Regions from separate parts of the Marinobacter sp. CH_CUG1437-1 genome, predicted to be linked through region 1. Evidence: predicted binding sites of a transcription regulator. Region 1 holds the regulator's gene; each other region holds the start of a gene.
What was found. Region 1 encodes sigma-54, which starts transcription at its own class of promoters, with help from an activator protein. Its sites were predicted from a motif close to ANTGGCATNNANNTTGCTNT; they were not measured.

Region 1 (10,381 bases):
CCAGCACGGCCAGCGAGGAGTACACCACGGTTTTGGTGGTCGCCGAACTGATACCTGCCGAGGTCGGCACGCAGTCATAACCCTGATAAACCGCGATCCAGGCGCAGACAAAGCCGAAAACAACGCTTTTAATGACGCCGTTCAGGACGTCATCAACAAAATCCACCGACGACTGCATGTTGCCCCAGAAGGAGCCTTCAAACACGCCTAGCCAGTCTACACCCACCAGCATTCCGCCCCAGATACCGACCACCGAGAAAATCACGGCAAGCACAGGCATGGCGATAAACCCGGCCCAGAGCCGGGGCGCAATAACCCGCCGCAGCGGGTCCACGCCCATCATCTCCATGCTGGATAGTTGCTCGGTGGCTTTCATCAGACCGATCTCAGCTGTCAGCGCCGAACCCGCCCGGCCCGCAAACAACAGCGCAGTCACAACAGGCCCGAGTTCACGCACCAGAGTCAGGGCTATCATCTGACCGATGGCTGCCTCAGAGCCATAATCGCTCAGGATCGTATACCCCTGCAGCCCCAGCACCATGCCGATAAACAGGCCGGACACCACAATGATGGCCAGGGACAGAACACCAACAGCGTAAAGCTGTTTCAGCAGGAGCGGGAAACCGGTGGCCGGCCTCGGCACCCCGCCCAGAACGCCCGCCAGGAAACGACCGGATCGGCCGAATGAGGAGACAATATCAAGACCGAGACGACCGAACGCCGCTATTCTGTCGATCAAGAGGCACCCCCGGACAACCCGAAGTCCTGAGCGTCGCCATCCGCGGGGTAATGGAACGGCACGGGGCCGTCCGGCTGCCCCTGAAGGAACTGCTGCACCTGCCCGGAGGGATGGGCCCGCAACTCTTCCGGCGTGCCTTCACCGATCACCTTGCCGTCCGAGATGATGCAGGCGTAATGACAGATGCTCAGGGACTCAGGCACGTCGTGGGAGACCAGCACGCTGGTCAGCCCCATGGAACCGTTCAGATCACGGATCAGCTTGACCAGAACGCCCATGGCAATCGGGTCCTGGCCCGCAAATGGCTCGTCGTACATGATCAGCTCCGGATCGAGGGCAATGCTTCGGGCCAGAGCCACGCGGCGGGTCATGCCTCCGGACAATTCCGAGGGCATCAACTGGCGGGCACCACGCAACCCAACGGCTTCCAGCTTCATCAGGACGATGTCGCGAATCATGTCTTCCGGAAGTTTTGTATGAACCCGGAGCGGGAAGGCGACGTTCTCGAACACGCTCAGATCCGTAAACAGTGCCCCGCTCTGGAACAGCATGCCCATCTTTTCGCGGAGGCTGTAGAGGGCCCTACGTTTGAGCTTCGGGACCTCATGACCATCCACCACAATACTGCCGGAGTCCGGCTTGAGCTGACCACCAATGAGGCGCAACAGTGTGGTTTTACCGGTTCCGCTGGGCCCCATGATCGCGGTAATCTTTCCGCGCGGAATGTCCAGGCTGACACCGTCGAAGATACGGCGCCCAGAGCGGGAGAACACGACATCCTTGAGCGATATGTAAGCCGGAGAATTCATAGTCCTTACCTTTCAAAGAGGGGCTACATTATGCCAAGGAGCGTTCAAGCTCAATCCAAACAGCCCAAAATGTACTGATAGCAATGATCAGTTTGACTGAACTTTCGGTAAGCGGGCATTGTTGCCGGGTGAAAATGGTATACTCTGCCCAACGTTTTCAATGTCCCGACAGCCAGGCCCCAAGCCCGATGACCGAACCGACACCCAATGATTTCCGATCCTCTGCCATCCGCGCCATCCGCATCGAGCGCGACGCCATTGATGCCCTTGAGAACCGGATCGACGACCAGTTCACCCGGGCCTGCGAAGTCATCATGAACTGCAAGGGCCGCGTGGTGGTGACCGGCATGGGAAAATCCGGCCACATCGGCAACAAGATTGCGGCCACCCTGGCAAGTACCGGCACGCCCTCTTTTTTCGTGCATCCCGGCGAGGCAAGCCACGGTGACATGGGCATGATCACCCCTCAGGATGTGGTGATTGCGATCTCCAACAGTGGCAGCACCAGCGAGGTGGTCACCATTCTGCCGCTGATCAAACGCATGGGTGCCCCCCTGATCAGCATGACAGGCAATGCCAGCTCCATCCTGGCCCGGGAAGCCATTGCCAACCTGGACGTCAGCGTGATGGTGGAAGCCTGCCCCCTGGGCCTTGCCCCCACCTCCTCGACAACGGCCACCCTGGTCATGGGCGACGCTCTTGCAGTTGCCCTGCTCGAAGCTCGCGGCTTCAGTGCCGAGGATTTTGCCTTCTCGCACCCCGGCGGCAGCTTGGGGCGCCGGCTTCTGCTCCGGGTATCCGACATCATGCACACAGGTGACCAGATTCCGGTCGTCAACGAGAGCACACTTCTCAGTGGCGCACTCCTTGAAATCTCCCGCAAGGGGCTTGGCATGACCACCGTCGTCAATCAGGACGGCACCCTCACCGGAATATTTACGGACGGTGACCTGCGCCGGACCCTGGATCGGTCAGTGGATATTCATAATACCCCCATCAGCGAGGTGATGACCCGGAATGGCAAAACCATTCAGGCCGATCATCTTGCGGCGGAAGCGCTCAATATCATGGAGGAAATGAAGATCAACGCCCTGCCGGTGACGGACGACGCAGGTGCTCTGGTTGGCGCCATCAACATGCATGACCTGCTGCGGGCCGGCGTAATATAAGGGCTATGGGGAGCTATGTGATATGACGCACCAATGGCCGGACGCCCTGCTTACAAAAGCTGCCAGAATCCGACTGATTGCCCTCGATGTCGACGGCATTATGAGCGATGGCAAGCTTTACTTCAGCGCCAACGGCGATGAACTGAAGGCATTCAACATCCTCGACGGTCTGGGGTTGAAACAGCTGATGGCGGCCGGCATTACCGTCGCCGTTATTACCGGCCGGCAGTCGCCGCTGACTGAGAAACGGATGCGGGATCTTGGCATACCTCACCTGATGCAGGGGCGCGAAGACAAGAAAGTGGCCCTGCAGGAGCTGGTGAGCACCATGGACATTGGTCCGGAAGCCACCGCCTATATGGGCGACGATTTGCCGGATCTGCCGGCGCTCAGATTCGCCGGGCTCGGCATCACCGTACCCAACGGTTACTGGCTGGTGCAGCAACATGCCGACTACTGCACCCACGCTCGGGGCGGCGAGGGTGCGGTGCGGGAAGCCTGCGATCTGCTGCTTACCGCCCACGGCAAGCTTGATTCTACACTGGCACCCTACCTGGAGCCTGAGGCGTGAACTGGCTTCCGGACCGGCCCTGGCTGCGAACCCTGGCGCTGGCTGGCACCGTGGTGGCAGCCGTCTTTTTGCTCTGGCAAAGCGATGAGCCGCCGGTCATCAATGATGAGGCAGCGGCGCTGAGGGGCGATGCCGAGCCGGACGGCTTCGTGGTGAATGGTCGGTACACTTCCTTCGACGAATCAGGGAACCTGAAGATCCGGTTCTCCAGCCCTCGCATCGAACAGTTCGAAGAAGGCAACCTGGCTACCATGGACTCTCCCCGTGCCGAACTCTATGGCGGCAACGGCGCCCTACCCTGGATTGTTGAAGCCGAGAATGGCAGCCTGCTACAGAACCAGAATCTGGTGTACCTGACGGACAATGTCCGGATTCAGCGCACGATTGGAGAACGGGACGCCACCCTGACAACATCAACCCTGACCCTGGATAACGACCGGGGCATGGTATATACAGATGCACCCGTAGAAATACGCGACGTTACCGGTATTACCCGGGCCACGGGCATGAAAGCGTGGATAGACGAGCGGATTCTGGAACTGAACTCCCAGGTGGAAGGACGCTATGAAACCGGAAACTAACCGATACCGGCGCCTGCTGGTTGCCCTGCTGACAGCCGCGATGATCGGCCCGGCGGCCGCTTTCGACCTTGATTCCGACACCCCCATCAAGGTTACCGCAGACAATGCACGCCTCGACGACAGTCAGGGCATTGCCACCTACACCGGGGATGTAGAACTTGAGCAGGGCAAAACTCGGCTGAACGCGGACCGGGTGGTCCTCTATCGCTCCGAGGACGGGCTGAGCCGGATCGAAGCCTCCGGCACGCCGGCCAGATACCGGCAACCGGCGCGAGAGGGCGAAGGCGAAACCGACGCCCGCGCCCTGAACATTTCCTGGTCAGCCACCGACAGTCGGCTGACCTTTGAACGCGAAGCAGTCATCGAGCAGAATGGCAACCTGTTCCGCGGCGACGTCATTCATTATGATACCGCCGGCCGGGTAGTGACCGCTGAAGGCGGCGCCGACACGGGCGAAGGCAGCGGCCGGGTAGAGATGGTGATTCAGCCACGCAGCGCCGACAGACGCACTGACAGACAGGAAACCGATGGCAGTTCTGAGAGCCAGTAACCTGGCAAAGAGTTACAAGCAGAAAAAAGTGGTGATCGACGTTTCCCTGGAAATTCGCAGTGGGGAGATAGTGGGACTGCTTGGCCCCAACGGCGCCGGGAAAACCACCTGCTTCTACATGATCGTCGGGCTGGTCCCTGCCGATCGTGGCCGTATCACCATCGACAGCCGGGATATTACGCCACTGCCGATGCACGGACGCGCCCAGCAAGGCATCGGTTACCTGCCCCAGGAAGCCTCGGTGTTCCGCAAGTTGTCGGTACGCGACAACATCATGGCGATCCTCGAAACCCGTCGGGGGCTGGGCAAAGCGGATCGAGAGAAAAAGCTCGAGGAGTTGTTGGAAGAATTCCACATAACCCATATCCGGGACAGCGTTGGCATGGCCCTGTCGGGAGGGGAACGACGACGGGTGGAAATTGCCCGGGCGCTGGCCATGGAACCGGCCTTCATACTTCTGGATGAACCCTTCGCCGGTGTCGACCCGATATCCGTAAGCGACATCAAGCACATCATCCGGCATCTGCGTGACAAGGGTATTGGCGTTCTGATTACCGATCACAACGTGCGAGAGACCCTGGACATCTGCGAGAACGCCTACATTGTCTCCGGAGGCCACATCATCGCCTCCGGCAATGCCGATGCGATTTTGGCCAACCAGCAAGTCAAGGAAGTCTACCTGGGCGATGAATTCAGGCTGTGACACCGAAAGGCTCATTGTTTTGATGACCTGTAGCAAGTAAACTCGGCAAAGAACTTGCTAGGGTAAAATAAAACGACGGCAAGTAACCGGCATATATAGAATTTTTCACGACTTATGACACAAAGCGCTGATGAGTGACGGATCCTGAACCATGGTTATGAAAGCCTCCTTACAGTTAAAGCTGGGTCAGAGCCTGACCATGACGCCCCAGCTGCAACAGGCGATCCGGCTTCTCCAGCTCTCCACCCTCGACCTCCAACAGGAAATCCAGCAGGCACTGGAATCCAACCCCATGCTGGAGACATCCGAGGACGATGATCAGGCTGACGCAACCGCCGAGAACGACGAGCGCGAGACCAGCGAGAAAGAATCCGCGGCCGAGTCAGCGCCGGAACCTTCGAGCGACTGGGACGAATCAGAGAATGGCCCGGATTGGTCCTCCGAAAACGACATTCCGGACAACATTCCGGACGACCTGCCGGTAGACACCGCCTGGGACGACATCTACCAGTCCGCGCCCGCGCCGGCCGCCCGCAACGACGACGAGAACGATCACGATTTCGAGACCCGCAACTCGCCCACCGAGACACTTCAGGATCACCTGGAATGGCAGCTCAATCTGACCCCGCTGAGTGAACGGGACCAGGCCATTGCCCATGCCCTGATGGACGCTGTGGATGAGCGCGGCTATCTCACCAGTCCTCTGGAAGAAATCCACGCCGGACTGCTGGATGAAAACGAGGAAGACCCTCTTGAACTGGATGAAGTGGAAGCTGTCTTGCACCGTCTCCAGCATTTTGATCCGCCAGGGGTGTTTGCCCGGGATCTTCAGGAATGCCTGCTGATCCAGCTCAACCAGTTACCGCCGGAGACGCCCTGGCTGGCCCAGGCGCGACTGGTGATTACCCACTACATCAATCTGTTGGGCAACCGTGACTACGCCCAGTTGCTGCGGCGCAGCCGTCTGAAAGAAGACCAGTTGCGAGAGGTTCTGGCTCTGATCACAGGGCTCAACCCGCGGCCGGGCGACGTGATTGATCGCGCCGAACCCGACTATGTCATTCCGGACGTTATCGTTCGCAAGCATAATGGCCGCTGGCGTGTTGAGCTGAATCCGGAAATTGCCCCGCGCATTCGGGTGAATGCCAGCTATGCTTCACTTATAAGGCGTGCGGACAGCAGTGCCGACAACACCTACCTGCGTGATCAGTTGCAGGAGGCCAAGTGGTTTATCAAGAGCCTGCAGAGCCGCAATGAAACCCTGTTGAAAGTGGCGACCCGTATTGTCGAACACCAGCAGGGATTCCTGGATCACGGCGAGGAAGCTATGAAGCCGCTGATTCTTTCAGACATCGCCCAGGCGGTAGAAATGCATGAATCGACGATTTCACGGGTAACCACCCAGAAATACATGCATACCCCAAGGGGCATTTTCGAGTTGAAATATTTCTTCTCCAGCCACGTCAGCACTGACGAGGGCGGCGAATGCTCCTCCACGGCCATCCGGGCGATGATCAAGAAGCTCATTGCTGCGGAAACGCCCAAAAAGCCGTTGAGCGACAGTAAAATTGCAGCCATGCTAGGGGAACAGGGAATCAAGGTTGCGCGACGCACCGTTGCCAAGTACCGGGAGGCCATGCACATTCCGCCGTCCAACGAGCGCAAGCGGCTGGTCTGAATACCCCGGTGCGGGACGCAACACCGTATTCGCCGGCGCACAATGCGCCAGCACCCAGACCGGCTCCCGGGAGCCGGCACGATGACAACAGGAGACGCCTATGCAACTCAATATTTCAGGCCATCACGTAGAACTGACTCCCGCACTGAAAGATTACGTTTCAGAGAAGTTCGAAAAGCTCGAGCGTCACTTCGACCACATCAGTAACTGCCAGGTGACCCTGGAAGTGGAAAAGGTGCGCCAGATTGCGGAAGCCACGTTGCACGTAGTTGGTGGTGAGATTCACGCAAAGGCAGAAAACGAGGACATGTACGCAGCCATCGATGCCCTGATCGATAAACTGGACCGCCAGATCCTCAAGCACAAGGAAAAGAATGTAGACCGGATGCACGGAAACGGCTCTCGCTAACTGGCTGTTTTCATGCAAGTCATCTAATCGAGCTGCGACATGAACAACGTGTCGCAGCCTTTTTTTTAACGGAAACGCAGTCGATCCATGAGCGACACATCCCTGACCATAGACACTATTCTTGTTCCGGAGCTCACCCTCTGCAGGGTACCTGCGTCCAGCAAGAAACGGGCCCTGGAGTTTATTGCCGAGCAAATAAACCACCAGGACAACACGCTCAGCGAGACCCAGCTCTTCAACAACCTCATTTCCCGTGAGCGCCTGGGCAGTACCGGCATTGGCCAGGGGATCGCCATTCCCCACTGTCGCCTGGAGGGCCTTGATCACGTGGTGGGCGTTCTGATGACGCTCGAAGAAAGCGTTGAGTTCGACGCCATCGACAATCAGCCGGTGGATCTGATTTTTGCCCTGATCGTCCCGAAAGAGGCAACCAGCGAACACCTGGAGCTGCTCAGCCAACTGGCGGAGAAGTTCAATGAGCGGTCGTTCTGTGATCGCCTCCGGCAATGTGAGGACGCCGGCACGCTGTACCAGCGCATGACCGCCTCAGGCGGCTGATTTTCATTGCAGTGGAGGTGATTTGGTCATGAAGCTGATTATCGTCAGTGGCAGGTCCGGTTCGGGTAAAAGTACCGCGCTTCATGTGCTGGAGGACCTCGGGTTCTACTGCATCGACAATCTTCCCATTGGCTTGCTCTTTCCTCTCACCCGGGAAGCAGCGAGCCAGACCAAGCCCGGCCGGCTCGGCAAGATGGCGGTCAGCATTGATGCGCGCAACCTTTCCGGCGAGCTCGCCAATTTCGAGGAAATTTACCGGCGCCTCCAGGAGACCGGGGTTACCGTTGAAATTATCTTCCTTGATGCCGACGAGCAGTCACTTCTCCAGCGTTTCCACGCTACCCGCAGAAAACACCCGCTGAGTGACGACAAGACCTCCCTCAGGGAAGCCATTACCAGCGAGAAGAAACTGCTTGAACCACTGTCCAAGCTTTCCGACCTGTATGTGAACACCACCGGTATGTCGATGTACGAACTTCGGGATATGGTGAAGCAGCGAGTCGTGGGCCGGAAGGATCAGGAGCTGGCACTGCTGTTCCAGTCGTTTGGCTTCAAGCACGGAGTACCACTGGATTCCGACTATGTTTTCGATGTTCGCTGTTTGCCCAACCCTTACTGGGATACCAGTCTGCGGAAGTACGTGGGCACGGATCAGCCGGTTATCGAATTTCTGGAAAAGGAACCGGCGAGCCGGAAGATGATCGAAGACCTGAAGGCCTTCCTGGATACCTGGCTGCCCTCCTTCGCAGACAGCAATCGCAGCTATATGACGATTTCCATTGGCTGTACCGGCGGCCAGCACCGTTCAGTGTATGTTTGCGAGCAATTGGGCGACTACTTCCGGCAGCGTTACAGCAATGTGCAGGTACGCCATACCGAACTGCCACACCTTCAGACCCGGGAAGAGATCTGATCGAACCATGATTCGCCGCCCGATTACCATTATCAACAAGCTGGGTTTGCACGCGCGCGCCACGGCCAAACTCGTTAACACGGCATCCAGATTCGACAGCAGTGTGCGGATCAGTGGCAAGGGCCGGGATGTGGACGCAAAAAACATCATGCAGGTGATGATGCTGGCCGCCAGCAAAGGGACCGATGTGGAGCTTATTGCCGATGGTCCGGATGAAGAGCAGGCCATAGAAGCCCTGGCCGAACTGATCAACGATTATTTCGGCGAAGGTGAGTAAAATAAACACATGACCGATATTCTGGAAAAAAGCCAGGCCCGCCAGCGCCTTCGCTCACTGAGCGAGGCCCTGGACAGTGGCGCACTGAAACAGGTTGCCCGCATCCTGAACGGTGGCCTGAGCCCCAGTGATATTGCCCATTTGCTCGAATCCTCTCCGCCCCGCCAGCGTGCCCTGCTCTGGAACCTGGTAGACAAAGAGCTGGAGGGCGAGGTTCTCCAGTATCTCAGCGATGATATCCGGGGTTACTTCCTGAGCCAGTTGAACGCCCAGGAACTGGCCGACATCATCGAGGATTTCGAATCCGACGACCTGGCGGACCTGCTGCAGCAGCTGCCGGATACGGTTATCCAGGAAGTCCTGGAGACCATGGACGAGCAGGACCGGCAACGGGTAGAGGAAGTGCTCTCCTACCCGGAGGACACCGCCGGCGGCTTGATGAATACGGACACTATCACGGTGCGTCCGGACATCAGTATTGACGTTGTACTCCGCTACCTGCGCCGACACCGCAACCTTCCCCCCATGACCGACAGTCTGATCGTGGTGAGCCGGCGGGATGATTTCATTGGCATGCTGCCGATTACCAAGATGCTGGTATCCAACCCCGCCTCCACCGTGCGGGAAGTGATGGATACCGACATCGAGCCGATTCCCGTAAGCCTCTCCGACACCAAGGTAGCGACATTGTTTGAACGCTACGATCTTATCTCGGCGCCGGTGGTGAACGAGGAAGGCCGGCTTCTGGGCCGCATCACCATCGACGACGTGGTAGACGTTATCCGGGAGGATGCTGACCACTCCCTGATGAGCATGGCCGGTCTGGACGAGGACGAGGACACCTTCGCGCCGGTGTGGAAGACATCGCGCCGCCGCGCCGTCTGGCTGGGAATCAACCTGATCACCGCCCTGATTGCATCGGCGGTGATCGGTTTATTCGAGGAAACCATCGCCAAGGTAGTCGCTCTGGCGGTGCTGATGCCTATCGTCGCGAGCATGGGCGGCATTGCCGGCAGCCAGACCCTCACCCTCGTCATCCGAGGGATGGCGGTCGGGCAGATCAGCGGTGCCAATGTAAAATGGTTGCTGAACCGAGAATTCCTGTCGGGCATCCTGAATGGAATGCTGTGGGCCGCCGTTGTTGCCGGCGCCGCCATGCTCTGGTTCCAGGATTTGCTGATAGGAGCCATTATCGCTGCCGCGCTGGTGATCAATCTGGTTGCAGCTGCCCTCGTCGGCACGGTTCTGCCACTGTTTCTCAAATCCCGCAACATCGACCCGGCCCTGGCAGGCAGCGTGATTCTCACGACCGTTACGGACGTGGTCGGTTTTATGGCGTTTCTCGGCCTTGCGACGATTTTCTATGCTTAAACGGATGTCGGATTTATGAAAGATCACCAAGACAACGACGCGCCAGAATACGA
Region 2 (10,381 bases), on a different contig from region 1:
CTTCCGCGGCGAGTTTGCCGGCCTCGTCAATAACCGCAGAAATCAGATCCGGAGTGGCATCGGCGTATTTTTCCAGCTCATGCAGCCGGTCTGCGCCCAATACATCAAACAACAGAAAGCGAAGGTCATTCGCCGGAGCCTGGTATTGCATGGATACTCTCCTACGTGCGCTTTTTAATGGGGTTCTGCGCGGAATGGCAGGACCCCGAAGATGATTTGAACACTGGTTTCATACGGTTGTTTTAATTTGCTGGTTCACCGTTTTGCAGTCTGGATGACAGAATTTTCGTATGTCCTCCGGAACGCAGGAGGTTTTTCATGAAACGAGTAGTGATAGCCGGGGTTTCCGGCGCCATTGGGGGCGCTCTGGCCGCGCAATTGATCGAACGGGATTCGCAGATCCGTGTGATCGGCTTGTGTCGTGAGCCGGAGAGGGCGCCGGAGGTTTTGCGGGCCCATGAGCGAAGTACAGTGTTGCCATGGGATGCGCAGGATGCGGAATCGCCAGCGGCTGTTGCAAAGGCACTGGACTCGTTGCTGGACCGAAAGGAAGGTATTGATGGTTTCATCTATGCCGCCGGCTTGCTCCACGGGCCGGAGATGTTCCCGGAGAAGCGGCTTGAGGATCTGGACGCCGGGAGCATGGCGCGAGCGTTTGCCGTGAACGCAACCGGGTTCGGGTTACTCTCTCAGGCACTGTTGCCGTGGCTCCGTCATCGGGAATTCAAGCGGGTGGCGGCGATTTCCGCGAAAGTCGGATCGATTACCGATAACGGATTCGGAGGCTGGTACGCCTATCGCAGCTCGAAGGCGGCACTGAACATGCTGGTGCGAAACCTGTCCATCGAGTTGCCCCGACGGTGCAAACCGCTCGCCTGCGTGTCCCTGCATCCGGGCACCACCGAATCGGCGTTAAGCGAACCGTTCAGTCAATCCCTTGCAAAGCTGAAAGTGCATACTCCTGACGAAACGGCCGCCAACCTGCTGGCGGTACTCGACAGCGTTGAGGAGCACGATAACGGGCGGTTTATTAGTTGGGATGGTTCGGAATTGCCCTGGTAATCGGGGGTACTGATGGTTCAGCCAAGAAAAAAGGGGCGATGATAAATCGCCCCTTTTTTTACGTTCTGTAAAAGTCGGTGCAGCATCACCGGATGAACGGGTTAAGCATCCGCGTAAACGTGCCGGTGAGCTTGACCGGGGCACTGAGCACAGACAGGGTAATACAGTCTTCACAACCAACCGCAACCGGCTTGTGCTCGTCTTCGTCGGTCAATACCACGAAGTCCCACTGATTGAACACACCTTTCTGGTCAGCAAATGCGCCCTGCAGAACGATGGTTGTTTCCTCGCCACGATGGGTGTGTGCCGGAGCTTTCCCGCCTGCAGCGAGTTTTTGGAGAACAACCTGCTCTTTCTGCCCGGGGAACCGGTCCGTAATGTCCAGCACACTCACATCCCCAAGCTGACGTTTCCACGGCAAACTGTTGAGGTCTTCGCCAAGAAGCTTCTGAAGCGCGCTTACCCTTGGGACGGCAGGTGCTGCAGGCTCAACTGACGGCTCACTGTCGATCTTTGAAAGGATGTTGTCGAACATGCTCTCAGAGACAGTGACCTTCGGTTGCTGTTCCATCATCACAGCACCCAGACTGTCCAGCGTGTCCACACGGCTGCGGCAGTGGGAACACTTGTCCAGGTGGAGCTTGATGCACAGAGCATGGGGCTCGCTCAGGTTACCTGCGCTGTACTCCATCAGGCTCAGGCTGTCGGGGTGGTGCCGTGTCATACGTTCTGGTCCTGCAGTATCACTTTCAGTTTGTTCAATGCCAGCCGCACCCGGCTTTTAACGGTGCCGAGCGGGATGTCCAGCTCGTCCGCCACCATCTGGTGCGACTTGTTTTCCATATACACCTTGGCGATCACCGTGATCTGTTCTTCCGGCAGGTGGCTCAGGGATTCCCTGATGCGCCGCTCCGACATAAGACGGTGCAAGGACGTGACCGGCTCGTTCTCGTTTTCACCAGGAATCTGCCAAAGATCTTCCGTCTCAACCGGCATTTCGGCACTGGTGCGCTGCATCTTTCTCAACATGTCGATGCGCTGGTTACGAGCGATGGTGAAAATCCAGGTGGAAGCAGCGGCCTTGCGCCAATCGTAGAGGCACGAACGCCTCCAGATGGATACAAATACCTCTTGCACGAGCTCTTCCGCGTGGCTTGCCAGGCCGTTGGCCATGGCGTAGTACTTGATTTGCGGGCCAAAATGCTCGAACAGCGCGTGGTATGCTTCGCGATCCTGGTTCTTACCCACTTTCTGCAGCATCTGGCTCCAGGGGTCTTTCCGGCCCTCAGAGCTGGCTGGCTTTTGATCCAGTGTGGTCACCGGACGCTCCTTGACAGTCGCATGATTTGAGCTTGTTCTGGTCATCATTCTATGCACTCGTCCCGGGTTTGTCAGTGCCAACATTTACGGATCGGTTTGCCGGGTGGATCAGCCAGTTTGAAAAAAATCCGAAATCTGGCGCCAGCGACGGTCACCGGTCGTCTCGTCGGTGATTGCCGGAACCTGAAGGGCGGTCTAGTCTGGACAAGACACCGATACCGGAAGACCATCTCCCATGAATGCACCCGGCATTACCGGAAACCTGCCCGTTATCCGGGCCCACTATGCGGACATTCTCTGCCAGTTGGCGGAGGACCGTGGGCTGCAACGGTCCCGGTTATTGGCGGCCTCCGGAATCCGGCCTTCTATGCTTGGTCACCCGGAGAATTTCATTACCGTTGATCAGTTCAGCGCCCTGTGTCGTGAAAGCCTGGTCCAAAGCCGCGATCCGGCCCTCGGGCTTGAATATGGCAAACGACTGAAATTCACCACCCACGGCTCCCTTGCCCAGGCCGCCATCAGTTGCGACACCCTCGAGCAGGCGCTGACGGTGTTGATCAAATATTTCCAGATCCGTTTTGTTTACATGAAGCTGTCTTTCTTCGTGGAAGGCCGCGAGGCGGTGATACAGCTGGATCTTGCCCACAGTATCGAAGACCTGTACCGGTTCAATGTTGATGTGGTGATGGCGTCGTTGATGGACGTTAATCTTTTGCTGTTCGGACACCGGCTTCTGGATGGCGGGCGCTGCCTTCTGGATTTCCCGGAGCCTGAAAATGCAGCCGCCTATCGCCAAATGTTCGGCAGTCAGATCTCCTTCGCCAGCGGCGTGAATCAGCTTCGGTTCAAGCGGGTTTTTCTTGATTCGCCCATGTCCCTGTCGAACCCGGTGACCCGTCGGATTGCCGAGGCCCAGTGTGAAGAGGAAATGCGGTTCATAGAGGGCGCTACGTCGGTCTCGGACCGGGTAATACGCCTGCTCGAAACCGGGCGAAGCCAGCGTTTACCAGCGCTGGAGGAAGTGGCCGCGCACCTGAAGATGTCCACAAGGACGCTGCGCCGGCAGCTTGCAGCCGAAGGGGTTCGGTTCCAACAGCTGCAGGACTCGCTCCGACACCGCCGTGCCGTGGACCTGCTGCGGCGTAATGAGTTGACGATCGACGAGATTGCCGAGGCTCTCGGCTACAGTGATCCCTCCAACTTTGGCCGGGCCTTTCGCAAGTGGGAAGGCGTTGCCCCGAGCGCCTGGCGTCGCGGACATCAGAAACTCTGATTCTGGCTATTCTTCCAGGTAGGTGTAGCCATCCAGACCTGCGGCGAGCTCAGTCATGAGCGCTGACTGGGTCTCTGGTGCCATGCCAGAGGTGGCGAACTTGCTTCGATAGGCATCCATCAACGTATCCGGCTCGAAGTTCACATAGCGCAATACCTTGGCCACGGTATCGCCGTCGATGGGATCGCTGATCTGGTAGCCACTATCTGCCGTCAGGCGCACATCCACAGAATGGGTGTCGCCAAACAGGTTGTGCATGTCGCCCAGAATCTCCTGATAGGCGCCGGTCATGAAAAAGCCCATAAGCAGCGGCTCACCGGCCTTTTCCTCGGGCAGGGGCAGGGTGGTCTCGGTGCCCTGGCCATCCACGTATCGGTCGATGCGTCCGTCAGAATCGCAGGTGATGTCCTGGATGACTGCCCGTCGGTTCAGGGGGCGGTCGAGGCCATTGATCGGCATAACCGGGAAGATCTGGTCGATGCCCCAGACGTCGGGCAGTGACTGGAACAGGGAGAAGTTCACGAACAGCTTCTCCGCCAGTTTCTCGTTGAGCTCGTCGATGATTTCCCGGTGGGCGCGATTGCTGCTGTCCAGTTGATCCCGCAGCAGTCGGCAACAGCGGGTGTACAGCGTTTCGGCATCGGCCCGTTCCTGCAGCGAGAGCACCCCGTGGGCAAACTGGGCATGAACATCGGCCATGGCGTGCAGCACGTCATGGTAGATCTCTGCCAGCGAGCGCGGCGAGCTGGCATCTTGCAGGCTTTCCAGGTCGCGCCAGAGGTCATGCAATGGTGCCGACGCCGCATCGTCCGGCCGCTCCGGCGACCGGTTTTCCGGCGCTTCGCGGTCAATCACGTTGGTCACCAGCACCGAATGGTGGGCGGTCAGGGCGCGCCCGGATTCGCTGATCAGGTCCGGATGGGGAATGCCATGGCGATCGCATTCGGCCTGGAGTACGTGCACGACATTGTAGGCGTACTCGTACACGCTGTAGTTCATTGAGCAGCTGCTGCGGGAGCGAGTGCCCTCGTAGTCTACGCCCAGGCCACCGCCGATATCCACGGTGCCCACGGGGGCGCCCATCTGACGCAACTCGCTGTAAAAGCGGGCGCATTCCCTGAGCCCGGTCTGGATATCCCGGATATTGGCGATCTGGGAGCCAAGGTGGAAATGCAGCAACTGCAGGGTATGGAGCGCTCCTGCGTCACGCAGTGTGTTGACGACATCCAGCACCTGGCTGGCAGACAGGCCGAATTTGGACTTCTCACCACCCGTGTTCTGCCAGTTGCCTTTGCCGATGGTCGCAAGTCGCGCGCGCACCCCGATCAGCGGCGATACGCCGAGGCGCTCCGCTTCCTCCAGGATCAGTGGCAGTTCCGACTTTTTCTCAACGACGATGAACACCCGGTGGCCCAGGGTCTGGCCAATCAGGGCCAGGCGAATATACTCCCGATCCTTGTAGCCGTTGCAGACGATCACCGATCCTGGTTGCTGTGACATCGCCAACACCGCCATCAGTTCCGGTTTGCTGCCCGCTTCGAGGCCGATCTGGCCTTTCGAGGCGGCCGGCTCGGTGGCCAGCAGCTCCTCGACCACGCGTCGCTGCTGGTTAACCTTGATCGGATAAACCGCCGTGTAGCGTCCCTGGTAGGCGTGCTCTCCTGCGACCTTGTTAAAGGCATTACACAGTTTGTTGACCCGGTCGTGCAGGATATCAACGAAGCGAACCAGTACCGGCAGTTGAACGCCGGAGTCGGTGAGAGCCCGGGTCAACTCCGGCAGGTTGATTCGGGCGTCGCTGTGGCCGCGATCCGGGCGGATCAATACCTCGCCCTGATCATTGACACCGATATAGCCATCGCTCCAGTGGGCAATGTTGTAGACCTTGTGGGCCGGGGTGGCGCTGGCTTCGTTCATGCTTGCTATCCTGTCAGGAAACACTGGCCGCCATTGTATGGATTCCCACTCCGGGCTAAAAGCACCCGGTGCGGAAAAAACCTGGCCATTCACCGCGATTATCGCTTTAGCTCACGAGGGGGCACCCCTACAATACGCCCTTTCAATTCAGCCCATGGCCCACAGCGGGAGGCAAGACATGACAGCACTCAACGACGGCTGGTTTACCGAGGTATTCCAGGACCAGGGGACGGCGTTTTCCCTGCAGGTGAAAAGGAAGCTTCATGAGGAACAGACACCGTTCCAGAAACTGGAAATCTACGAGACCGAGACCTTCGGTAACCTGATGGTTCTGGATGGCTGCGTGATGCTGACTACCCGCGATAATTTCCTGTACCACGAGATGATGACCCATCCGGCCCTGTTCACTCATCGGGATCCCAGAAAGGTGGTCATTGTCGGCGGCGGTGACTGCGGCACCCTGAAAGAGGTGCTCAAACATCCGGGCGTCGAAGAAGCCTGGCAGGTGGAAATCGACGAGCGCGTCACCCGTATGTCAGAGAAGTATTTCCCGGAGCTGTGCGAAGCGAACAGTGATCCGCGCGCCAATTTCTTCTTCGGGGATGGCATCCAGTGGATGCGGGACATTGAGCCGAACAGTGTCGACCTGATCATCATCGACAGCACCGATCCGGTCGGTCCCGCCGAAGGCCTGTTTGCCCTGGATTTCTACCGGGATGCCATGCTGGCGCTGCGTGAAGGTGGCATCATTGTCCAGCAGAGCGAATCACCGCTCTTGCACACCGACAGCATCATCAAAGGCATTCACGACGACATGCGCAAGGCAGGATTCGAGCACGTGCAGACCTTGCCATTCCCGCAGCCGGTCTATCCGACCGGCTGGTGGAGTTGCACCATGGCCAGCAAGGAGAACCCGGTCAAATACTTCCGTGAGGAAGATGCCAACAATCGGCCATTCGTCACCCGCTATTACAATGCCGGCGTGCATCGGGGTGCGTTGGCAATGCCTCAGTTCATGGTGGACGCACTGGAAGATGAGGTTCGGCCGGAAGAAGCCTGAGTAAGGTCTGCAAACGAAAAAAGGGGCGCCGGATGGCGCCCCTTTTTTCGTGCTTCGTGTCAGGGTTTACTGCTTGCCGCTGACAAACTCCGGATAGGCTTCCATACCGCACTCGGACAGATCCACACCTTCGTACTCGTCTTCTTCGCTGACCCGAATGCCCATGACGGCTTTCAGGATGCTCCAGACGATCAGGCTGGTAACGAATACCCAGACGAAGATGGTGAGCATGCCGACCAGCTGACCCATGAAGGTAGCGTCTGCGTCGGACAGGAGAACCGCGAAGATACCCCAGATACCAACCACGCCGTGCACAGAGATGGCACCGACCGGGTCGTCAATGCGCAGCTTGTCCATGGTCACGATGGAGAACACAACCAGGGTGCCACCGATGGCGCCAATGATGGTGGCGAGCAGGGGAGATGGGTCCGCCGGCTCGGCAGTGATGGCAACCAGACCAGCCAGGGCGCCGTTCAGGGCCATGGTCAGGTCAGCCTTGCCGAACATCAGGCGAGCTACGATCAGGGCAGCAATCAGGCCACCGGCTGCAGCCGCGTTGGTGTTCAGGAACACGTTGGCAACTTCGTTGGCAACACCGATACCACCCAGCTTCAGGGTAGAGCCACCGTTGAACCCGAACCAGCCCATCCACAGGATGAAGGTACCAAGCGTTGCCAGGGGCAGGTTGGCACCCGGGAAGGCGCGGATCTCGCCTTTGGCGCCGTACTTGCCTTTACGGGCGCCGAGGAGGATAACGCCAGCCAGGGCTGCAGCTGCGCCGGCCATGTGAACGATACCGGAACCGGCGTAGTCGCTGTAGCTCAGCTCGTACATGCCGAATACCGCGTCGCCGTTCCAGGTCCAGGAACCCTGCATCGGGTAGATGAAACCACACATAACAACCGCGAAAGCAAGGAAAGCCCAGAGCTTCATGCGCTCGGCCACGGCACCGGAAACGATGGACATGGCGGTCGCAACGAAGACAACCTGGAAGAAGAAGTCGGAAGCGCCACTGTACTCACCCATGTCGCTGAAACCAGCTTCGGTAGAGGCTGCAATGACACCGGCAATGGCTGCGTCGTCCATCTCGGCCACAGTTGTGACGCCGCTCAGGAAGATGCCACCGTCGTACATGATGTCGTAGCCGACAATCAGGTACATGGTACAGGCGACCGCAAACAGGGCCACGTTTTTGGTCAGGATTTCGGTGGTGTTCTTGGCACGCACCAGGCCAGCTTCCAGCATGGCAAAGCCGGCGGCCATCCACATGACCAGGGCACCGCAAATCAGGAAGTAAAAGGTATCCAGCGCATACTGGAGTTCAAAAATGTGATTTAGATTGCTTTCCATATGAAGCCCTCCGCACGAGGCTTTTCAGGTTATAAAAATTTTTTGCGTTGGCTGTTCGAATTATCAGAGCTGGTTCAGACCGCTTCTTCGCCGGTTTCGCCAGTCCGGATCCGGATGGCTTGAGCCAGTTCAGTCACAAAGATCTTGCCGTCGCCGATCTTGCCGGTGTTGGCTGCCTTGGTGATGGACTCGATGACCTGGTCCAGCAGGTTGTCGCCAATGGCAACTTCCACCTTCACTTTGGGCAGGAAGTCCACTACATATTCCGCGCCACGATAGAGTTCTGTATGGCCTTTTTGCCGACCGAAGCCTTTGACTTCAGTGACGGTTACGCCTTGTACGCCAATCTCGGATAGTGCCTCACGGACATCATCCAACTTGAAAGGCTTGATGATCGCTGTCACAAGTTTCATTGCTTTCTCCTTGGTAAAGCCGTCCCAACAGTGAGGGCCCGTCGGCCGATTGTTGAGTTCGGGATGCTGCCACCTCGCACACCAATTGTGCGGATTGCGTACGAGAGCTTTAGCATCGGGTATGCCAACGCAAAAAATTACAATAAAAACAATTATATATGATATCCGCGTACCAGAATGGCGCAAAGTTGTGCACCAAAATAGAGCGGGTAGCTGACCAGTGAGCCAAATTGGAGCGGGCTCTCTGGCCGGGCAGCCCCCATTATAGGGTCCGCAACCTACAGTATGGCAGGGGCTGCGATGTGATACACTCCCGCAGACCGGCAACAGGCCCTGTCTTTTAGTCGAAGCCGGACATTTCAGTGATTCGTGAGGTGATGTGTGAAAGGTCCACAGGATATTTTTGCTCAGCTGCAGGGCCAGTTTGGCCAGTTCGTACCCGACATGGCCCGCGCTGCACGGGAAGATTTTGAAACCCAGGCCCGGGCGACTGTGATGGCCGTACTGTCCCGCCTTGAGCTGGTGACACGAGAGGAATTCGATGCCCAGCAGGCCGTCTTGCTGAAGACCCGTGAAAAGGTGGACGCGCTCGAGAAGCGGGTGGCCGAACTGGAAAATTCCCTGCCAAAACAGTAAACCACGGACACGCCCGGCAGGACGCCGGGCCAGCAGTTCCGCTCATTACCATGGAAGGTTGTCATGCTTGCTATCGTTCATTCCCGCGCCTCAATTGGCGTGTCAGCGCCGGCCGTTACCGTCGAGGTCCATCTTTCCGGCGGTCTGCCGGCGCTCTCGATCGTGGGCCTGCCGGAAACCGGTGTCCGAGAAAGCAAGGAGCGCGTTCGGAGCGCTCTCCTGAACGCCGGCTTCGAGTTTCCTGCCCGCAGAATCACGGCCTTTTTATAGACTACACTTCTTATTAATAGTTCCGAAATTCTCATCGCAGCTGAGATGACTTTCAATATATTCAGCCAGTTGTGGACCGATGGTGAATCTACGCGAATGCTGTTTTGACAGGTCGTATCTGACAGATTCCTTTTTGGAGGAAGAGTCGTGATTCATTTGGATTTGAATGACAGTCAAGAATGGAAGGCTTGGATAGTCGACGAATTCGAGAGTAAGTGGTCACTGAATTTGTCAGCATTTTGCGCTCTAGGTCCTGATGGTCGACGCTTCATTACGTTAGTGGCGCGTAATTTGTCAGGAAAGCGTGCAGCTAGCCAAAAAAGTCAGCTAACTAAAATAAACGCTGAGATTGGCGCCGCAGTCAGAGCCTTTCAATTGACGGCCCTCCCAAAAAGGGAGTCGGATTGGCAAGACCTGGTAGTTCGCTTTTATGAATATGCTCTGGGTCGAACAGATACGAAACGCACCCTCGCAAACAGGGTGAAAGACTGGAACAGTAACTTAGCACACCACCTTGAGACTCTAAGAGATGCACATGACCTCATTCCTTTGGGTGTAGAAATTCCTAGAGCCCGAGTGAGTGAAGCTGCTATAGCTCAAGCTCGCGAACTCACTCAACTCCTTGGACAACCCAAGCCCAGCCCCGAGACAAAGGCGATCGACAAAACCCTCGTGAGTGTTTCGATTGGTAGAACTGATGCTGAATATCTTGAGGAAATTCGGGACTCATTGAGTGAAAAAAGGCGGGTTTTGGAGGACGCACTTCTTAGGTGGTGGTGCCAGATCAAGGAGCACTTCGAGTATGGGGAAAAACTAGTACAGGAGACTAATCTCGATGCTCTTTTGGCTCAACTCTCGATTGGAAGCGCTGGGCCTGTCGAAAAGGCTATACGCTTAAACACCCGCCTGGCAGACGGAAGAACCGAGACTACTCTAGGGAACCTTCTATCACTTTTGCACCATTTTCACGGTAGTAATTGCAACGCTAAGGACTTCGAAAAGTCCACTCTGTATTTCCCCTGCCACGCCACCATTCGAGTTCCTGCCTCGGCTCCCTCACCAGTTTCAGTAGAGGTTTCC
Region 3 (10,381 bases), 160 kb from region 1:
CCGGCAAACGCGGAGAGGATGTAGCCGGTGATCACGCCGAACATGATGGGAATCAGGCGGAAGATGCCCTTGGCCCAGACCGACATGATGATGGTTACGGCCAGAGAGATCATCGCGATCCAGATGGCGGTGTCGTAGGGGATCAGCTGGTTGGCGCCGTCACCTGTACGGCCGGAGGCCATGTGAACCGCAACCGGTGCCAGCCCGAGACCGATGGTCATGATCACGGGGCCGATGACCACTGGCGGCAGCAGGCGGCGGACAAAGCCGGTTCCTCGCATCCGAACCAGGCCACTCAGGAAGATGTAGAGAATACCTGCGGCCATCAGGCCGCCCAGGGTTTCTTCCATGCCAAACCGGCCTTTGGAGGCGATTACGGGGGCAATAAAGGCGAAGGAGGACGCCAGGAAAATCGGGATCTGCCCGCCGGTCACCACGTGAAATATCAGGGTGCCCAGACCGGCGGTGAACAGGGCCACGTTGGGATCCAGGCCGGTGATCAATGGCATCAGCACCAGGGCGCCGAAGGCAACTAGTAGCATTTGTGAGCCGGCAATGGCCTGTTTCCAGACCGGGTCGTTGGTATGATCCTGCATGCTTAAACGTCCTTCTGCTTGGTGCCGAAGATCTTGTCGCCGGCATCGCCGAGGCCCGGAAGGATATAACCTTTCTCGTTCAGGCGTTCATCAACGGAGGCCGTGTAGATCGACACGTCCGGATGAGCCTCGAGAACCTTCTTGACGCCCTCGGGCGCGGCTACCAGAACCAGGGCCCGGATCTCGGTGCTGCCGGCTTTCTTGAGCAGGTCGATGGTGGAAATCATGGAGCCGCCGGTAGCGAGCATGGGATCGACGATCATGGCCATTCGCTGATCCAGCTCACCCACCAGTTTTTCCAGGTAGGTGCTGGCCTCGAGTGTTTCCTCGTTGCGGATCTGGCCGACAACACTGACCCGGGCAACAGGAATGAGGCTCAGAACACCGTCGAGCATGCCAAGCCCGGCCCGGAGGATCGGAACGATGGTGACTTTCTTGCCGTGAATCTGTTCCACATTCACTGGGCCGGCCCAGCCTTCGATGGTCTTTTCCTGCAGGTTGAAGTCCTTGGTGGCCTCGTAGGTCAGAAGTGCACCAACTTCCTGTGCCAGCTCCCGGAAATTCTTGGTGCTGATATCCGCACGGCGCATGATGCCGAGCTTGTGGCGGATCAGAGGGTGTTTTACCTCGTGGATTGGCATGGGGTCACCTGTGTGTCTGGTTGGGGTTTTAGCGTCGCATTTAAATGGCGCAAGGATACCGCATCTGGCAAGGCGAGTCAGGCCGCAAATGGCCGGTTCGCGGAAATCCACTAAGGGCTGGTACGGATCTTGCGATAACTCTTCCAAACGACGCCGCCGCGTCAGATTTTCGACCTTTGAAACGCCTGCAGGCACGGCCAATCGGAGAAGTATCCGGCATGGACAGAGCTTTAGTCCTCAATAACGTCAAAACCCTGACGCGGGGAAATCTGGGCATTCCCATCATGCTGATGGGCTTGCTCGGTATGATGATTCTGCCCATGCCGGCGTTTTTGCTGGACGTGTTCTTCACGTTCAACATCACCCTGTCGATTGTCATTCTGCTGGTCTGTGTCTACGCCCTGAGGCCCATGGAGTTTGCCTCTTTCCCCACGGTATTGCTGGTGGCCACGCTGCTGCGTCTGGCCCTGAACGTGGCGTCTACGCGGATCGTTCTGTTGAACGGCCACGAGGGCGGCGACGCTGCCGGTAAGGTGATCGAATCCTTTGGTGCGGTACTTATTGGTGGCAACTACGCCGTGGGTCTGGTGGTCTTCGCGATTCTTATGATCATCAACTTCCTGGTGGTCACAAAGGGCGCCGGCCGGGTCTCCGAAGTAAGTGCCCGTTTCACCCTGGATGCCATGCCCGGCAAACAGATGGCCATTGATGCGGATCTCAACGCCGGCCTGATCAATCAGGACGAAGCCAAGCATCGCCGGGCCGAGATTGCCCAGGAGGCGGATTTCTATGGTTCCATGGACGGTGCGTCCAAGTTCGTTAAAGGCGATGCCATTGCCGGCTTGCTCATTCTTGCCATTAACATCGTCGGCGGGATCGCCATCGGTATGCTCCAGCATGGCCTGGATTTCGGGCTGGCCATGGAGCGCTATGCGCTATTGACCATTGGTGACGGCCTGGTGGCACAGATTCCCTCGCTGCTGCTGTCCACGTCTGCGGCGATCATGGTAACGCGGGTCACTTCCAGCCAGGACATGGGCGGCCAGATCCTGCAGCAGATGTTCAGTGCGCCGAAGGCTCTGTCCATTGCGGCTGGAATCCTGATTATCCTCGGCCTGATTCCCGGCATGCCTCACGTGGCCTTCCTGGGTCTTGGTGCGCTGGCCGGCGGTGCTGCCTGGTATATCTGGAAACACCAGAGGCAGACTGTCGAGGAGGAGGGCGCCTTCCCGGCCAGGGGCGCTGGCGGCGCGGCACCGCGACCGGCGGGGCGGGATCTGCCGCCGGGCGGAGACGCGGGTGGCGATCAGAGTCGTCAGCTGCCGGCACCCGGAGAGACCAAAGAGCTGGGCTGGGACGATGTCTCCACCGTCGATATCGTCGGTCTGGAAGTGGGGTATCGGCTGATTCCGCTGGTGGATAAGTCCCAGGGCGGTCAGTTGCTCAGTCGCATCAAGGGTGTTCGTAAAAAACTGTCCCAGGATCTGGGTTTCCTGATGCCCTCGGTCCACATTCGCGACAATCTCGATCTGATGCCCAACGTCTATCGCATTACCCTGATGGGCGTGACCATTGCCGAGGCGGAGATTCACCCGGACCGGGAGCTGGCCATCGACCCAGGCCAGGTGTTTGGGAAGGTCGAGGGAATTGAGGGCAAGGATCCGGCGTTCGGTCTGGATGCCTGCTGGATCGAGCCCGATAAGAAAGACCAGGCCCAGACCCTGGGCTATACCGTGGTCGATGCCAGTACCGTGGTTGCGACCCATCTGAACCAGGTGTTGCAGAAACACGCCCACGAACTGCTGGGCCACGAGGAAGTCCAGAAGTGGCTGGATCAGCTTGAGAAGATTTCTCCGAAGCTGGCCGAAGAGCTGGTACCCACCACCGTTTCAATCAGTCTGCTCCTGAAGGTCTTGCAGAACCTGCTGAAGGAGGAAGTGCCGATCCGGGATATGCGGTCCATTGCCGAGGCCATCGTGAATGTTCATCCGAAGAGCCAGGATCCCAAGCTGCTGACCACGGTAGCCCGGCAGTCCCTGCGCCGGATGATTGTCCAGAGCATCTGCGGCAACGAATCGGAGATACCGGTGATCACCCTGGATCCGGACTTGGAACAGTTATTGCTGAAGTCTGTTCAGCAGAGTCAACAATCCGGCGGTCAGGAAGACATTGGCCTGGTTCTGGAGCCGAATATGGTGGAGAAGCTCCAGCGATCGCTTCAGGAGAGCGTCCAGCGCCAGGAGATGCTTGGCAAACCGGCCATTCTGCTGGTGTCCGGGCCACTGCGGCCGGTCCTGGCGAAGTTTGCCAGCTATGGGGTAGAGCGACTGCACGTGCTCTCGTACCAGGAAATTCCGGATAACAAACAGATTACGATCGTGGCGTCCGTTGGCCAGTAACGGCGCGGATGACAGAGCGGACAGCGCCGGCACGGCGTTGCCGGTGGAGGAAGAGGCATCATGAAAGTAAAACGGTTTTTTGCTCAGACCATGGCAGAGGCGCTGAAACAGGTCAGTGAACAGATGGGGCCGGATGCCGTGATTCTTTCCAACCGTCGGGTCGACGGTGGTGTCGAAATCGTGACGGCGCTGGACTATGACGAAAACATGGCGCGCCAGCGCCTGGGCAACCAGGCCGAAGAAGCCACCAACGGATCCCGCCTGGCAGAAATGCAGGCTGACCAACATCGTCGTCTCGAGGATGAATTGAGCCGATCCCGTGACCGCATCCGTGAAGTCAGGGAAAGGCGTGCCTCCCAGGGAGCCGGCTACGCAGGTCCGTCGTTCGCTGCTGTTCAGGAAACGGTCGGCGGCGATTTCAGTGATAGTGTGGCTGAGACCCAGGCGCCGAAGGATGTCTACTCTGATGAACTCGCACAGATGCGCGCCGAGATCAGCTCCCTCAGGGATATGATGCAGGGTGGTCGCCCGCAGCCGGACCCGGTGGTTTCGACAAACACGGCTGTTCAGCAAAGGCTGGCCGAGCGCCTGCAGGAATTCGGCCTGGGCAGCGAACTGGCAGGGTCAATTTCCCGTCGCCATAAGGCAGGGCGACTGGAAGATGGTTGGAAGCAGTCCCTGAAAATGCTCTGCACCGGCGTTCGGACCTCTCGCATGGAGTGGCTTGATGAGGGGGGCGCCTATGCGCTGGTGGGTCCTACCGGTTCCGGCAAGACCACCACGATTGGAAAGCTGGCGGCGCGGTATGTGCTCAAGCATGGCTCCGACTCCCTGGCTCTGGTTACCACCGATCGATATCGGGTGGCGGCGCACGAGCAGCTGTTCGTGTTTGGTCGTATCCTGAATGTGCCGGTTCGGGTGGTGGATGAGGCTCACAGCCTGGACGATATTCTGGACGAGCTGTCAGACCGTCACCTGGTTCTGATTGATACTGCCGGGCTGACAAGTTCGGATAAAGGTTATCAGGAACAGCTGGCCGAACTGGCTCGCAGCCATCACAATGTCAAAACGCACCTGGTCGTCTCGGCAACCAGTCAGCCGCGCATCATGAAATCCGTCTGGCATTGCTATAAGATGGCAAATCTTGCGGGCTGTGTGATGACCAAGATCGATGAGGCCCTGACACTGGGTGAGTCCCTCGGCTTTGTCATGGAAACCGGTCTCCCGGTAGCCTACTACACAGACGGGCAGAAGATTCCTGAAGATCTGCACCACGCAGAAGCTGTTCCGCTGGTGCGGCTGGCCGTGGATCGGCTTAAAACACTCCAGCAACAGCAGGCGGTCGCAGAGGGCCTGAAAGAGCACGCCTGAGACCGGGCAGATTGACAGCAGGCGTCGGAAACGCACCGGCGAAACGTGGCGAGAGACAAAAAACAGTATGAGCAGAGCACATCCGGTACAGGTGATTGCAGTTTCCGGCGGTAAAGGTGGAGTCGGCAAGAGTAACGTGTCGGTCAACCTCGGAATTGCCCTGGCGCAGAAAGGCCGGAGAGTGGTGCTGCTCGACGCCGATCTTGGGCTCGCCAACATCGACGTATTGCTGGGCATCACCGCCAACCGTAACCTTCAGGATGTTCTGGCAGGCGACTGTGACCTCAAGGACGTTCTGGTAAATGGTCCCGGCGGCATAAAGATCGTTCCTGCCTCGTCAGGTACCCAGCGGATGACCCAGCTCAGTCCCATGGAGCATGCCGGGCTTATTAATGCGTTCAGCGAGCTGGGGGATCAGATCGATGTCCTGATCGTCGACACCGCCGCCGGTATCTCCGAATCGGTGGTCAGCTTTCTCAGGGCGTCCCAGGAGTTACTGTTGGTTGTGTGTGACGAACCCACGTCCATCACCGATGCCTACGCCCTGATCAAGCTGATGAACCGGGATTATGGAACCAATCGTTTCCGCATTCTTGCCAACCAGGTGCGGAATGAGCAGGAAGGCCGGCATCTGTTCGAAAAACTGACTCGGGTCACCGAGCGCTTCCTCGATGTGGCACTACAATATGTCGGTATAGTCCCCTACGATGAGGCGGTGAAGAAAGCAGTCCAGAGACAGAGGGCAGTGCTGGATGCCTATCCCAGAGCGAAAGCCTCCCTGGCCATCAAGTCTCTGGCCGACAAGGTAGACAGCTGGCCGTTGCCGTCCTCACCCCGTGGACATCTGGAATTCTTTGTGGAGCGGCTCGTCGAAGTCTGAATCGGATCCAGTCAAACAAGAAACCGGATACATGACATTGGCGAAAAACCTCGGAATCTATAACCAGTCGGGTGCGCAGAAAGCATCTCAGCTTGTTGAGCAACACGCGCCGCTGGTCAAGAAAATCGCCCTCCATTTGATGGCCCGCCTGCCGGCTTCCGTTCAGCTTGAAGATCTTATGCAGGCCGGCATGATTGGCCTGCTTGAGGCTGCCCAGCGATACAGTTCCACCAAAGGAGCCACCTTCGAGACCTACGCCGGTATCCGGATTCGTGGGGCGATGGTCGATGAAATCCGCAAGGGCGACTGGGTTCCCCGCTCCGTGCATCGAAACGCCCGTCGCATTTCCCAGGCCATCAAGGCTGTGGAAGACCGGCTTGGCCGGGAAGCCCAGGATCAGGAAGTGGCCGAGGAGCTGGGCATGGAGCTTGCGGAGTATCATTCCTATCTTTCCGATTCCAACAGTGGCCGACTTTTTAGCCTCGATGAGCTCAATGAATCCGGAGAGCTGCCGATAGAACAGACAGAGACGCAGGATAACCCTCTGGAGGGGTTGTCCTCCGATGCCTTCCGGCGGAGCCTGGCTGAGGCCATTGAAGACCTGCCGGAGCGGGAAAAACTGGTTCTGAGCCTTTATTACCAGGAAGAGCTGAACCTCAAGGAAATAGGCGCCGTGCTGGGCGTCAGCGAGAGCAGGGTCAGCCAGATTCACAGCCAGGCTGCCTTGCGCCTTCGGGGGCGGTTGTCGGATTGGCGCCAGGAACCGGACAGCTGATTGCGTTCAGTCTGTGTCTGCGAAGGGGCAGTCTGTAGTTTTTGGTAACCGATGCTTTACAACGGAAGCAAAGGTCTGACAATAAGCGGTTTAAACAGCGGCCTGCTAGACTTTGAACGCGAAGGTCAAACGAATTCCGGGTGTTACTAACTGGAGGTCCCATTGGACAAAAACATGAAAATCCTCATTGTGGATGATTTCTCCACAATGCGACGGATCATCAAAAACCTGCTGCGTGATCTGGGCTTCACCAACACCGATGAAGCAGACGATGGCAACACAGCCTTGCCGATGCTGAAGAGCGGCAAATACGACTTTCTGGTCACCGACTGGAACATGCCGGGCATGTCCGGGTTCGATCTTCTGAAGGCTGTCCGGGCTGACGAGAATCTGAAAACCCTGCCGGTATTGATGGTAACGGCTGAGGCGAAGCGCGACCAGATTGTTGCCGCGGCTCAGGCGGGCGTGAACGGCTACGTTGTCAAACCGTTCACTGCCGCTGTGCTCAAGGAAAAGATTGAGAAAATCTTTGAAAGAATCCAGTAACCAGAGGTCGGATGGCTCTCATGAGCGATAGCAAAAAGAACCATCGGGGCCTTGAGCCGGAGGTGACCGAAAAGCTCCAGCGGCAGGCAGCAGAGCTGGCAGAGAGTGTTGATGCCGGTGATTATGCCAAAGCCATGACCCTGATCAATGAACTCAGCGAGGTCAGGGATCAAAGTCTGTACCGCGAGGTAGGGCGATTGACCCGGAGCCTGCACGAAGCCATCCGGAACTTCCAGATTGACCCCCGGAACGCGGAACAGCAGGAAGCGCTGTCGAAGATGACAGACGCCTCCGATCGCCTCGAATACGTTGTGCAGATGACCGGCGAAGCGGCCAACCGCACCATGGACCTGGTTGAGGAAACCATGCCGGTGGCCAACGCGTTTCGTGAAGAAGCGGCCTCCTTGCGGGACGAATGGCAACGTCTGCGTCGTCGGGAGATGCAGCCGGCGGAGTTCCGGGAACTGTACGGCCGTATTGATCGCTTTTTTGTCAGCACAGCCAGCGACGCTGACACCATGTACAACAATCTGTCGGAAATCCTGCTTGCTCAGGATTATCAGGATTTGACGGGCCAGGTTATCCAGAAGGTCACCGCCCTGGTAAAAGAGGTTGAGGAGCAGATGCTCAGCCTGGTGGTGATGGCCAGCCATGTGGATCAGCTCACCGGCACCGTGCACCAGATTGAAGAGAAGGAAGAATCTGCAGAGAAGGGCGTCGGGCCCCAGATCAAGGCCGATGAGCGTGAAGATGTAGTTTCGGGACAGGATGACGTTGACGACCTGTTGTCCAGTCTCGGTTTCTGAACAAAGAGGGTAACGCATGGCGTTCGATGCTGATGAAGAGATTTTGCAGGACTTCCTGGTAGAAGCCGGTGAAATTCTCGAAAAGCTGTCAGAGCAGTTGGTAGATCTTGAGCAACATCCTGACGACAGTGATCTGCTCAACGCCATTTTCCGTGGCTTTCACACCGTTAAAGGCGGCGCCGGCTTCCTTCAGCTTGAAGCGCTGGTGAATTGCTGCCACTCCGCCGAGAACGTTTTCGATACCCTGCGCAATCACAAGCGTAAGGTGGACTCTGAACTGATGGACGTGGTTCTGGAGGCCCTGGATAACGTTAATGCCATGTTTGAAGAGGTTCGCAATCACGAGGAACCAACACCGGCTCCGGACGAACTGATTGCCCGCCTCGATGCCCTGGCCCTGCCAGAGGGTGAGGGAGCGCCTGTCGCCGACCCTCAGCCGGAACACGAAGAGAATGAACCGTCGGAGGATGGCGGCGACATCACCGACGACGAATTCGAACAGCTTCTGGATGCCTTGCAGGACGAAAAGAGCGAAGAACAGGCACCGGCTTCAGACTCCGGAGCGTCTTCCGGTGACCGGGAGGGTTCCGGAGATGACGAGATAACCGACGACGAGTTCGAGGCGCTGCTCGACCAGCTGCACGGAAAAGGGCAGTTTGCCGGCGCACCTGCGGGCGAGGACGAGGCTGTCAGCAAAGAAGAAAAGCCGGCGGCCGAGGCAGAAGGCGGTGGCAGCGACGATCTGATCACCGACGACGAATTCGAAAAACTGCTGGACGATCTCCATGGCAAGGGTGGAAGCCCGACTGCCGGCGGAGAGTCCTCCACTCCGAAAAAGCCCGCGGGAGCGAAGGAGCCTTCAGCGCCAAAAGAGCCTTCAGCAGCGAAAGAGCCCTCAGCGCCAAAAGAGCCCTCAGCGCCGAAAGAGCCAGCCAAGCCAAAAGCAGAGGCACCGAAGCCCGGGAAGCCGGAGACCAAAGGCGCTGCCACCCCTGCGATGCCCGCCCGCGAACACGCGCCCGCGGCTGAAACAACGGTGCGTGTTGACACCAAGCGTCTCGACGACATCATGAACATGGTGGGTGAACTGGTGCTGGTGCGTAACCGCTTGCAGCGTCTGGGCGCGGAAAGCGAAGACGAACACATGCACAAAGCCGTGTCCAACCTGGATGTGGTCACCACCGACCTCCAGTCTGCCGTCATGCAGACCCGTATGCAGCCGATCAAGAAGGTGTTCGGCCGGTTCCCCCGGGTTGTGCGTGACCTGGCCCGGAACCTCAAGAAAGAGGTCAACCTGGTGATGCACGGTGAAGACACCGATCTGGACAAGAATCTGGTCGAAGCGCTGTCTGATCCGCTGGTTCACCTGGTGCGAAACTCGGTCGATCACGGGATCGAAGCCCCGGAAGTGCGCGAGAAAGCAGGTAAGCCACGCCAGGGTACGGTAACCCTGTCTGCCGAACAGGAGGGGGATCATATCCTGCTGTTCATCGAGGATGATGGCGCCGGTATGGATCCGGAAGTGCTCCGTCGCAAGGCCGTCGAGAAGGGGATTTACGATCAGGATGCCGCGGATCGCCTGACCGATTCCGAGTGCTTTAACCTGATTTTCGCAGCCGGTTTTTCCACGAAGGAGCAGATCTCGGACGTCTCCGGTCGTGGCGTAGGCATGGATGTGGTCAAAACCAAGATAGGCCAGCTCAATGGACAGTTGAGCATTGAATCGCAACTGGGTAAGGGTTCCCGGATTGTCATCAAGGTTCCGTTGACCCTGGCCATCATGCCCACACTGATGATCATGTTGGGTGATCAGTCGTTCGCGCTGCCGCTGGTGAATGTGGTCGAGATTTTCCACCTGGACCTGACCAAGACCAATATCGTCGACGGACGAGAGTGTATTGTGGTCCGGGAAAAGGTGTTCCCGCTGTTTCACATCAAACGATGGCTGGTGCGTGATGGTACTTCCCAGGAAGTGCCGGAAAACGCCCATGTGGTCATCGTGGCCATGGGGACCAAACAGGTCGGTTTTGTGGTCGACCAGTTGGTGGGGCAGGAAGAGGTGGTGATCAAGCCCCTCGGTCGAGCCCTCCAGGGTACGCCGGGAATGGCTGGCGCCACAATTACCGGCGACGGCCGGATCGCGCTGATCATTGATGTACCAAGCCTGTTGCAACACTACGGCTAAGCCGGGCTTTCAGGTGACTGCGGCCATAGAAGGCCGAAGAACGATGGATTGGGTAGGAGAAGTGGATGACAGTTTCTGTCCTGGTCGTTGACGATTCAGGGTTTTTTCGCAAACGGCTGACGGAAATCCTGACCAGCTCCGGCCAGATCAAGGTGGTTGGGGCTGCAACCAACGGCCGTGAA

Region 2: glnK (P-II family nitrogen regulator) is a predicted target of sigma-54. The motif match lies at 8,505-8,524, and genes of this name have one in related genera.
Region 3: flhA (flagellar biosynthesis protein FlhA) is a predicted target of sigma-54. The motif match lies at 1,354-1,373, and genes of this name have one in related genera.

What each region holds. Positions count from the first base shown of each region.
Region 1 covers NZ_JAYMEW010000003.1:536,899-547,279, reverse strand. Annotated here, with positions in the region: gene mlaE (lipid asymmetry maintenance ABC transporter permease subunit MlaE) at 1-739, opposite strand, end outside; gene WA411_RS11320 (ABC transporter ATP-binding protein) at 736-1,548, opposite strand; gene WA411_RS11315 (KpsF/GutQ family sugar-phosphate isomerase) at 1,737-2,717, shown strand; gene WA411_RS11310 (KdsC family phosphatase) at 2,740-3,288, shown strand; gene lptC (LPS export ABC transporter periplasmic protein LptC) at 3,285-3,869, shown strand; gene lptA (lipopolysaccharide transport periplasmic protein LptA) at 3,853-4,419, shown strand; gene lptB (LPS export ABC transporter ATP-binding protein) at 4,397-5,122, shown strand; gene WA411_RS11290 (RNA polymerase factor sigma-54) at 5,280-6,800, shown strand; gene hpf (ribosome hibernation promoting factor) at 6,901-7,209, shown strand; gene ptsN (PTS IIA-like nitrogen regulatory protein PtsN) at 7,297-7,767, shown strand; gene rapZ (RNase adapter RapZ) at 7,796-8,680, shown strand; gene WA411_RS11270 (HPr family phosphocarrier protein) at 8,688-8,957, shown strand; gene mgtE (magnesium transporter) at 8,967-10,328, shown strand; gene yjgA (ribosome biogenesis factor YjgA) at 10,344-10,381, shown strand, end outside.
Region 2 covers NZ_JAYMEW010000001.1:5,694-16,074, reverse strand. Annotated here, with positions in the region: gene WA411_RS00075 (acyl-CoA dehydrogenase C-terminal domain-containing protein) at 1-151, opposite strand, end outside; gene WA411_RS00070 (SDR family oxidoreductase) at 319-1,062, shown strand; gene WA411_RS00065 (ChrR family anti-sigma-E factor) at 1,148-1,786, opposite strand; gene WA411_RS00060 (sigma-70 family RNA polymerase sigma factor) at 1,783-2,382, opposite strand; gene WA411_RS00055 (AraC family transcriptional regulator) at 2,618-3,655, shown strand; gene speA (biosynthetic arginine decarboxylase) at 3,662-5,572, opposite strand; gene speE (polyamine aminopropyltransferase) at 5,751-6,632, shown strand; gene WA411_RS00040 (ammonium transporter) at 6,699-7,982, opposite strand; gene glnK (P-II family nitrogen regulator) at 8,057-8,395, opposite strand; gene WA411_RS00030 (accessory factor UbiK family protein) at 8,777-9,031, shown strand; partial or broken gene WA411_RS00025 (magnesium chelatase domain-containing protein) at 9,095-9,289, shown strand; gene WA411_RS00020 (hypothetical protein) at 9,449-10,381, shown strand, end outside.
Region 3 covers NZ_JAYMEW010000003.1:698,481-708,861, forward strand. Annotated here, with positions in the region: gene WA411_RS12010 (uracil-xanthine permease family protein) at 1-596, opposite strand, end outside; gene upp (uracil phosphoribosyltransferase) at 599-1,237, opposite strand; gene flhA (flagellar biosynthesis protein FlhA) at 1,456-3,636, shown strand; gene flhF (flagellar biosynthesis protein FlhF) at 3,697-5,007, shown strand; gene WA411_RS12030 (MinD/ParA family protein) at 5,075-5,887, shown strand; gene WA411_RS12035 (RNA polymerase sigma factor FliA) at 5,919-6,662, shown strand; gene cheY (chemotaxis response regulator CheY) at 6,825-7,208, shown strand; gene WA411_RS12045 (protein phosphatase CheZ) at 7,229-8,014, shown strand; gene WA411_RS12050 (chemotaxis protein CheA) at 8,031-10,199, shown strand; partial or broken gene WA411_RS12055 (response regulator) at 10,265-10,381, shown strand, end outside.